Planctomyces sp. SH-PL62: one gene and its partner. The main gene of each other region encodes a partner of the protein of the gene in region 2 in a complex. Links are inferred from orthologs where the notes say so. Each region holds a gene or a part of one and is shown on either strand. Other genes may lie near its edges.

Region 1 (3,962 bases), 5.1 Mb from region 2 along the record:
GGGATGTACGACGCCCCCCGCGCCTCCACGCCCCCGGCCGACGAGGCGGTCCCCAAATTCGAGATCCCCGGCGCGGTCTCGACGGCCGCCGTGGTCGAGGCCCCTCGGCCGGCGTCGGACTGATCAGAGGAAATCCCGGCTGTGCCGCCTGGCCTCGTCGCGACGGGCCAGGCGGATGGCCTGGCGGGCCTGGGCGGCCTCGTCCCGGATCCGGTCGGCCTCGGTGATCGACAGCAGCGGCGGGACCTCGTGGGGCCGCTTCCCCGCGTCGTCGAGGGCCACGTAGAGCGCGAACCCGGAGCCCACCTTGCGACGGCCGGGATGCTGGAGCGCCTCCGCGTAGATCTCGATCCGCGTCTCGATCGACGTCCGGCCCACGTGAGTCACCTCGGCGACGATCTCGACCCGTTCGCCCACGTACACCGGGTTGAGGAAGGTCATCGAGTCCAGCGCGGCCGTCGTCACCTGCCCCCGCCCGACGTGCCGGAGCGCCGACACCGCGCCGCACTCGTCGGCCATGCGAAGCATGACCCCGCCGTGCAGGGTCCCAAAGGGATTGGCCTGCTCGGGGACCGTCAGGATCGCCAGCGTCACGCGAGAGTCGATCGCCGCCCGAGGGGCCAGGGGATCTTCGTTCCTGGGCACGTCCATCGTCTCAAGTCCCTCCATTGATCGATCCCGCCGGACGCGGGCTCCGATTCCCGCCGTCGCGGCGACGTCCCAAGTCTAGGCCGACCGTCAACTCCCCCGGTCGCGCGGAAAGGTTTCCATGTCGGTCGCGCCCGCCCCCCACGACGCCACGCCCACGGGGCCCGAATACGAGGGGCCGACGACGGTCTCGATACTCACGATCGCCGGACGGGCGATCCGCCTGGCCCGGCCGGTCGAGCCCGACCGCCTGCTCGACGACCCGGACGTCCACGCCCGCAACCGCCGCGACGACTACATGCCCTACTGGGCCTACCTCTGGCCCGGCGCGGGGATGCTCGCCGAGGCCGTCCTCGCCCGCTGGGGGGGCGTCGATCCCGGTGAGGAGCCGGTCCTGGAACTGGGCTGCGGGCTGGGCCTGGGGGGCCTGGCCGCGATGGCCCTGGGATTCCGCGTCTGCTTCAGCGACTACGACCCCGCCGCCTTCGGCTTCATCCGGCGGAGCGTCGCCGAGAACGGCTTCCCCGCGGAACACGCGAGCACGACCCTGCTGGACTGGCGCGAGCCCCCCGACGTCCGCTTCCCCCGGATCATCGCGGCCGACGTGCTCTATGAGAAGCGACTCGTCCCCCTGGTCGCCCAGGTGCTCGCCGAAATGCTCGCCGCCGGCGGCGAGGCCCTGATCGCCACCCCCTACCGCGTCTCCGCCGAGTCCTTCCCGGCGGAGGCCGCCGCGCGGGGGCTGATCGTCGAGCCCGAGCCGGCCTGGACCCTGGACGAGGCCGGCGAGCGCCGGCCGGGGACGATCCATCGGGTCGTCCGCGAGGGGGGCTGAGACGGCGCTCAAGTCGAGGCTCCGGATGCGACGATCTTCGTCCGGGGCTCGCGCGAAGCCGCGCGGCCCGCGCCCCGACCGCTTTCCAACGCGAAGGGACTCGCGCATGAGCATCGACGACTACAATCGCGGCTATCAGGCGGGCGCGACCGGCTGGTACACGGGCCCGCCGAGGTCCGCCGCCGAGATGGTGGGCCGCTGGAACGCCGAGGCCGACCGCCAGCGGTGGCAACAGTCCGCCTCTTCCGGCCCTCCCGGGCCATCCGGCGGGGGCGGCGATTCGATCGGCGGGCCCGTGTGGGCGGGCCTGATCGGGGCGCTGGCGGGCGGGCTCGCGAGCCAGTCCTGGATCGCGGCGATCGCCTCGGGAGTCGCGGCCGGTTTCGCCTGGCCCCTCGTCGTGATCGCCCTGATCGGGCTGCTCCGGGCCCTGGCCTGGGTCTTCGGCGGGCTCCCCAAGATGAAGCTCGTCACGTCCGGGGCCTCCTGCGGGCTGACCGTCTGGGTCCTCCTGGAGGGGTTCGCCCACGGGCAGACGGTCCTGGGGCCGGTCGGCGCGGCCGTAGGGGGAGCCGTCGCCGCGCTCGGGCTCGGCATGGCGGCGTGCGTCCTGCTGGTCCCCTTCCGGGCGCTCGCGCGGCTTCGTTGATCGGGGCGTCTCAGTCGCGGTTCGATCGGGCGGTCCCGATGAAGTCGGCGACGGCGGCGACGCCGGCCTCGTCCAGCGCGCGGGCGATCCCGTCGAGGACGTTCTCGGCGGCGGCGGGGTTGTAGAAGCTCGCCGTGCCGACCTGCACGGCCGACGCGCCGGCTACGAGGAACTCGAGGGCGTCGTCGGCGTCGGCGATCCCGCCGACGGCGATGATGGGGAGCGTAGGCAGGGCGCGGGCGACGTCCCAGACGATCCGCAGGGCGATCGGCTTGATCGCCGGGCCGCTCAGGCCGCCGACGTCGTTCGCCAGGATCGGCCGGCGTCGGCGCCAGTCCACGGCCATCCCGCGGACGGTGTTGATGAGCGTGACGGCGTCGGCCCCGGCCTCCGCGGCGGCCGCGGCGATGGCCACGACGTCGGTCACGTTGGGGGTCAGCTTGGCGATCACCGGTATCGGGCAGACCTCCCGCACCCGGCGGACCAGCCGGCCCACGGCCGCCGCGTCGATCCCCAGGTCGAGCCCATGGCTGACGTTCGGGCAGGAGACGTTCAACTCGACCGCCGCGACGCCGGGCTCGCCGCCGATCGCCTCGGCCATCGACACGAACTGGTCCTCGTCCTCGCCCGCGATGTTGGCGATCACGGCCGTCCCCGTGGTGCGGAGGTACGGCAGGTGGTGCTCCCGGAAGTGGTCGATCCCGTCGTTGTCGAGGCCGATGGCGTTGAGCAGCCCGGCGCGGGTCTCGACGGTTCGGGGCGTCGGGTTCCCCGCGCGGGGGCGTTGAGTCACAGTCTTGGGGACCACGCCCCCCAGGCGTTCCAGGCGGACGAATCCCGCCATCTCGCGGACGTACCCGAACGTCCCCGACGCCGTCAGCACCGGATTCGCAAGCGACAACCGCCCCAGCTTCACGCGCAAATCGACCACCGCTCGCAGGCTCCTTTCGACGCTCTTCCCCGACAGGACCGGCAAGGCCGCCGACGGCCTCCGGCTCCCGCCCCTATCATCGCCTTTTCGGGCCGGCCCCGCCACGGCATCAGGCGAGCCATCTGATTCCGATTCTCAACGTTGAATCCGAGCGAGGAAAAAGTCGAACGATTTTCGTAGTCCGTCCTCGTCATGAGAGTGCCTCCTTGGTAGGTTGTATCCACATCCCTCGAAGCCGGAGGGATCGTCCCATCCACTACGTCCGTGCCCAACTCTTCCTCGTTCGGAAACGCTCTCAGGAGTCGCCGTCCCATGTCCAGGACTTCGAAGGCGCGCGCATTCACGCTGATCGAGCTGCTCGTCGTCATCGCCATCATCGCCGTCCTCATCGCGCTGCTGCTGCCGGCCGTCCAGGCCGCCCGCGAGGCCGCGCGGCGGATCCAGTGCACGAACAACCTGAAGCAGCTCGGGCTGGCGATGCACAACTACCATTCCGCCGGCAACAGCTTCCCGACGGGCTGCATCCGCGGCGTCGGCGCGATCATGGCGCCCGGGGTGACCGCCTGCGGCACGAACATCTTCAATAATTGCCAGAACACGCCGTGGTTCTGCCTGATGCTGCCGTACATCGAGCAGGGGAACCTCGCGAACTCCTACAATTACGCGATCGGGTCCGAGGGTCCGATGGCCCCGCTGCCGCTCGGGTTCTGGATCAACAGCACGGTGGCCTCGACGAAGATGAGCTCGTTCCAGTGCCCAAGCGACCGCGTCAACGTCTGGCAGGTCGCCCCCTCCTACGTCAGCAACGCCCCGCTGAACGCGCTCGTGTTCACGAAGGGGAATTACGCCGCCAACTGGGGCAACCTCTGGTGGGGGCAGGACACGAGGGCGGCCTCCAG
Region 2 (5,206 bases):
GTTTCGCAACCTGGGACGTCGACGAAATTTGCAGGATGGGGAGTTGGACGGGGCGCCGGTTTTCGGGGGGCGCCCGGCGGCGAGGCGAAAGTCGGATCCAATCGCACGCCCGTGCTGGTCGAATGGGCCCCGAAAATCGTAAGATGGAAGGCTATCCAACCGCCCTGAGCGCGAGCAGCCTCGGGGGGTGGTCGAATCGGTTCCGGTGGCCCGTTCGCTGCCGTGCAAGAGAGAAGACGAGGAGCGTGGGCCATGGCGGAGCGACGATCATTCCAGGGAGGCGGAAAAGGCCGACCGGCGCGAAAAGAAGGGGGCGGACCCAAACCGCCCGGCGGCCCCCAGCGGAGCCTTTCCGGGTCAGGACCTCGGCGATTCAACAAGGGGGCCAAGCCGTTTCGCCCCGGCCAGCCTCAGGGATCGCAGTCCAACTACGGCGATCGTCGGCCCCCTCGGCCCGGCGGACCGGGGCAGGGGCCGGGGTCGAATTACGGCGACCGCAAGCCCTCTCGCGGCCCCGCCGGCGGTGCCCCGCGCCAGCCCCGACGGTTCGAGGCCCAGGGCGGCCCCGAGAATGAGAAGGGCGACCGCCTCCAGAAAGTCCTGGCCCAGTCCGGGTTGGGGTCGCGCCGCGCCTGCGAGGAATACATCCTCCAGGGCCGTGTCACGGTCGACGGCAAGACCGTCAAGGAGCTTGGCGCGCGGGTGCACCCCGGCTCCTCCGTGATCGCCGTCGACGGCGAGAGGCTCAAGGCCGAGCGCCACGTCTACTTCGCGGTCAACAAGCCCAAGGGGTACGTCTCCACTAACGAAGACCCCGCCGGGCGTCCTCGGGTCGTCGACCTGCTCTCCGAGATCCCCGAGCGCGTCTACACCGTCGGCCGGCTCGACGAGGACAGCACCGGGCTGATGATCCTGACCAACGACGGCCAGCTCGCCAACCGCCTCGCCCATCCCAGGTTCGGCGTCGAGAAGGTCTATCGCGCCGTCGTCGCCGGCAGCCCCGGGCCCGACATCCTGGCCCGGCTGACCGAGGGAGTCTGGCTCTCCGAAGGCAAGGTGCGCGCCAAGCGGAGCCGCATCGTCGGCTCCCAGGGCGAGGCGACCATCCTGGAACTGGTCCTGGCCGAAGGCAAGAAACGCGAGATCCGCCGGATGCTCGCCAAATTCGGCCACAAGGTCATGATCCTGACCCGGATCGCGATCGGCCCGATCACCCTCAAGGGGATCAGCGTCGGTGAGCACCGGCAGCTCACGCGGACCGAAGTCGACATGCTCCGCAAGGTCGCCGCCGGCGTCGCCATCTCCCCCACTCGCTTCCTCCCGGACAACGCCCGCCCCCCCGGCAAGGGCCCGCGGCCGAATCAGGGCTACGGCCAGAACCGCCCCAATCAGGGCTATGGCCAGGGCAGGCCGAACCAGGGCTACGGCCAGGGTCGCCCGAATCAGGGTTACGGCCAGAACCGTCCCAACCAGGGCTACGGCCAGGGTCGCCCGGCCGCCGGACCGCGAGCGGCCGAAGGCCGAGGTCCGGGACATGAGATCGACATCGAGGCCCTGGGGCCGCCCCCCTCCCAGCGCCGGGCACGCCCCGAGGGACGGCCCAATGACGACCGACAGAATCAGCCGGTCCGGTCGCCCAGCGGCGTCGTCCCGCCTCGCTCGCATTACAGCGAAGGTCCCCAGGGAGGCCCGCCGTCGCGTCCCTCCGGTCGAGGCCGCCCGGGAGCGCCGGGAGGCCGTCCCCAGGGCTATCGTCCCGAAGGGCCGTCGTCGCGTCCCCAGGGCTACCGCCCCGAAGGAGGTCCGTCGCGACCCCAGGGCGGCTATCGCGCCGAAGGTGGCCCGCCGCGTCCCCAGGGAGGCTATCGTGCCGAAGGGGGCCCGCCGTCGCGCCCGCAGGGCGGCTATCGTGCCGAGGGAGGCCCGCCGTCGCAGCGGCCCCCCCGTCCCGAAGGTGGGGGTCGCCCCGAGGGGCCTGGCCCGCGTCCGCCGGGTGGTCCGGGGCGAGTGCCTCGTCCGGCCGGGCCGCCGCCGTCGCAGCGACGGAGCACGGAGCAGGGACCGCCGCCGGGACCCGCACCGAAGGGGCGTCGGGTCATCGGCCTCGATGCCAAGATTTATCGCGAGACGACCGAGGCCGTGAACGAAGGCCAGGCCCCCAAGCGGCCCATGCCGAAGCGTCGGCCTTTGCGTAAGGCGATGGGTATCAAGAGGAAGCGACCGGGCGGCAAAGCATGAGCGACGCGACCTGCCAGAGTCGGGCCGTGATGCGTCCCACCGCGACCATCCTGGAAAACCAGGAGGTCGCGCGGGGCACGTTCCGCCTCCGGGTCGCCGACCCGGAGATCGCCCGGCGCATCCTCCCCGGCCAGTTCGTCATGGTGCGAGGCGTGGACGAAGGGACCGACGATCCGCTGCTGGGTCGGCCGTTCGCCCTCTACGACGTCCAGCGCGACGGCGAGGGCGAGCCGGTCTCGTTCGATGTCGTCTATCTGGTCATCGGCCGGGGGACCGCCGCCCTGTCGCGCCGGAAGCCCGGCGATCGGGTCGACGTCTGGGGACCGCTGGGCAACGGCTTCGGCCCCTCGCCCGGGCCGGGCTCCGCCCTTTTCGTCGCCGGCGGGATCGGCCAGACCCCGTTCGTTGCCCTCGGTCGAGAATGGCTGGGACGAACGACTTACGGCGACCAGGCGGGCGAAGATCGGCGTCCGCCGGTCGATTCCGCGACCCTCCTTTACGGCGTCCGCTCGGCCGGGCTGCTGGCCGGGGTCGAGGATTTCGAGCGGGCGGGCGTCGGCGTCGAGATCGCCACCGACGACGGCTCCGCCGGCCGTCACGGTTTCGTCACCCAACTTCTGTCTGATCGGCTTCAGGCCGGGGAACGGCCCGCCAAGATCGTCGCCTGCGGTCCCCCGCCGATGCTCGCGGCCGTCGCCCGACTGGCCCAGGAGTACGCCGTGGCTTGCGACGTATCCCTCGAAAACCACATGGCTTGCGGCTTCGGGGCCTGCTTCAGCTGCGTGACCCCGATCCTCCAGGACGACGGCCGGCCCGACCTCCGGCGCGTCTGCGTCGAAGGGCCCGTCTTCCCCTCCCACCGCGTCGACTGGTCGCGACCGTCGCACTGAGCGACGGTCAGCGGTGGGTCCGGGCCTGCTCGCGGATCTGGTCGCGGATCCGGGCCGCCTGCTCATAGTCCTCTCGCGCGACGGCCTCATCGAGCTGCTCGCGCAAGGTCTTTTCTACGGCGAAGTTGCGGCGAATCTCCTGCTCGTTGAGCCGAAGCTGCTCGATCAGAGAGGGGTTGGGGGAATCGGTCGCGTCACGTTCCTCCCACCAGGCCCGCTGATGACTCAGGAGCCTCTCGACGCCGTCGCGGAGAGCGTCGATCGCCTCCTCCGGACGCCTGTGTTCGAGGGAGAGGGCCGCCTGGGCCTGGGCCCGGTGAAACTGGACGAGCCCCCGGAACTGCTCGTGCGAGGCGATGTAATCCTCGTCCGATCCATGCTTTCGCACGAAATCCATGAGCGCCAGCGTGTGGTCGGAATCGCGGATCGCCAGCTCATAGCGCCGGAGCGACAGCCAGGCCATGCGGCGGTGGTAGAACTGGACGAACTCGCGATCCGCCTCGACGCAATGATGCTGCGACATCAGCCAGTCCGAGCCTTTATCGCCGTCCGTCGCCTGGTTGGCGGCGTGGTAACGCAGGTAGTCCAGGTAGGTGGACGCACCGTGCGGCCGCGATCCGTCGGGCCGGCCTGCGACCTCAAGCTGGAGTACGCCGAGCTCGATCCGGATCTGCAAGACGTTACGGCCATCCCGCGCCCGGACCTCGCGAGCCAGGACCTCGCCCGGTTCGGGATCATAAGGCCACCCCTGGATGACGTCGTCCAAATCCTTCCGCATCCTCGAGCCCCCCGAGCGCGTCCCTGACCGCCTCGTTCCCGTTTCCTCTGAAGGATTATAGCCCCTCGATCGCCGGAATTCTAACTGCCGCGACCCGTCCCCCACCCGCGACGCGCCAGGAGACGAATTCCCGAAATCTCGCCCGCCACCCCCTTGCAAAAGAGCCGGAAACCGGTCATGATACCCCAGTCAATCACACCTGCCACTCGCCCTCCTAGCTCAATTGGCAGAGCAGCTGACTCTTAATCAGCGGGTTGATGGTTCGAGTCCATCGGGGGGCACTTCCAACATCGTCCGCCACAGGCCGTCCCGGCCCGTCGGACGCTGTCTTTTCTCGGGTGAATTTCACTTTGCCCATCGGCTCGTCCGGGCCGTCCATGGCGACTCCAGTCGATCAAGTTCGACCCATGTCGTCCGTTGTGTGCGACGACCAGGCCGCCACCGGCCTCGAGTCTACCTGGATTTCCAGGCTGGGCTTGCGCGATCTCCCGAATAAGGGTCCTGGTATCGCGGTCGCTCAAGTTGGGCGAGTTAGGATCCAGGGATTCGCCCGCACGATACGGGCGATGGATGAGCGTCCTCGACCGATCCAGCCGACGGTGCGAGGACGGGACGTCCCACCGCATTCTGGGCCGGGACGTCCCGATCGCGGAGTGGATCCTCGCCAGGTTCGGCTCGCGTGCCTGGCACCTATTCCTGCGGGGCCATTCCGGTGAGGTCGGCGCGGAGGGGGTTGAACGGGCCGCCTCATGCCTCGGTCAGCACGAACACGGGAGGCTCGTTAGAACGATCCCTACGGGCTACCCAAAGTGTGGACCGGTCGCTGGCTACCTGGCGGCCCCGGAGCAATTTCACGAAACCGCCGGGGGCCCGACGGAACGGGTCGTGAGGGAACCCGCGCGACTCGGGATCGAGGTCGTCGACGCGGTGGGCCGGGGCCTCCTGGGCATCGCCGACCGCGTCATGCTCGCAATGCCGCGAGTCCGATGGCAGGCTTCGTGCTACGACCGCTGTTCACGATGCCGTTCGGCCCCACCCTCGACAACAGGGCCGCTTTCCCTCCGGGATGCTTTGAGGAACGACGCGCGAAGGCACCAGTCCGATCCATCGCGATGTTCGGGCCGCCACGCGGTGGCAAGGCCGCCTACCTCGCTACGCCCTACATGGGTCGAACGCGAACGGTGGAACGCCAGCGGCCGGGTGTTGCGCCGCCTCGGCGGCTTCGAACTCGGGGCGGGGCCGAGCGTGTCGGATTTGTGTCGCGAATGAGGCCTGGAGCCTCACCACGTTCCGTCGGTCG

What was found.
Region 1: the proteins of VT85_RS23205 (region 2) and VT85_RS03410 are in contact, whole or in part, in a crystal structure (PDB 5UE9), measured with the Lactococcus lactis proteins. The link is inferred for Planctomyces sp. SH-PL62 from one-to-one orthologs. Residues at the interface, in WP_023189152.1 of Lactococcus lactis: Leu4, Gln5, Ala47, Ser48, Met49, Leu50, Leu51, Arg52, Arg53, Met95, Leu98, Arg223, Met224, Ala225, Cys226, Ile228, Gly229, Ala230, Cys231, Tyr232, Ala233, Val235, Glu236, His237, Asn243, His244, Ala245, Lys247, Glu250; in WP_025017116.1 of Lactococcus lactis: Gly25, Phe27, Phe29, Glu32, Tyr33, Lys35, Tyr36, Lys48, Phe56, Thr60, Pro61, Arg62, Val63, Ala64, Glu65, Thr66, Ala67, Ser68, Gly69, Met70, Ile74, Gln77, Pro223, Glu251, Phe274, Ala275, Pro277, Phe278.

The regions. Positions count from the first base shown.
Region 1 is NZ_CP011273.1:871,415-875,376, reverse strand. The notes cover bases 1,104-3,962. They hold VT85_RS03410 (dihydroorotate dehydrogenase), read right to left. Parts: upstream 3,064-3,962; coding sequence 2,143-3,063; downstream 1,104-2,142. Other genes in these bases: VT85_RS03405 (DUF1559 domain-containing protein), read left to right, coding at 3,376-3,962; VT85_RS03415 (hypothetical protein), read left to right, coding at 1,590-2,132; VT85_RS03420 (class I SAM-dependent methyltransferase), read left to right, coding at 1,104-1,483. Also shown: VT85_RS03430 (twin-arginine translocase TatA/TatE family subunit), read left to right, coding at 1-123; VT85_RS03425 (acyl-CoA thioesterase), read right to left, coding at 124-651; more of VT85_RS03420, read left to right, coding at 770-1,103.
Region 2 is NZ_CP011273.1:5,929,432-5,934,637, reverse strand. Bases 1,182-4,181 are described here. They hold VT85_RS23205 (dihydroorotate dehydrogenase electron transfer subunit), read left to right. Parts: upstream 1,182-2,234; coding sequence 2,235-3,128; downstream 3,129-4,181. Other genes in these bases: VT85_RS23200 (UvrB/UvrC motif-containing protein), read right to left, coding at 3,136-3,906; VT85_RS29780 (pseudouridine synthase), read left to right, coding at 1,182-2,238. Outside these bases: more of VT85_RS29780, read left to right, coding at 253-1,181.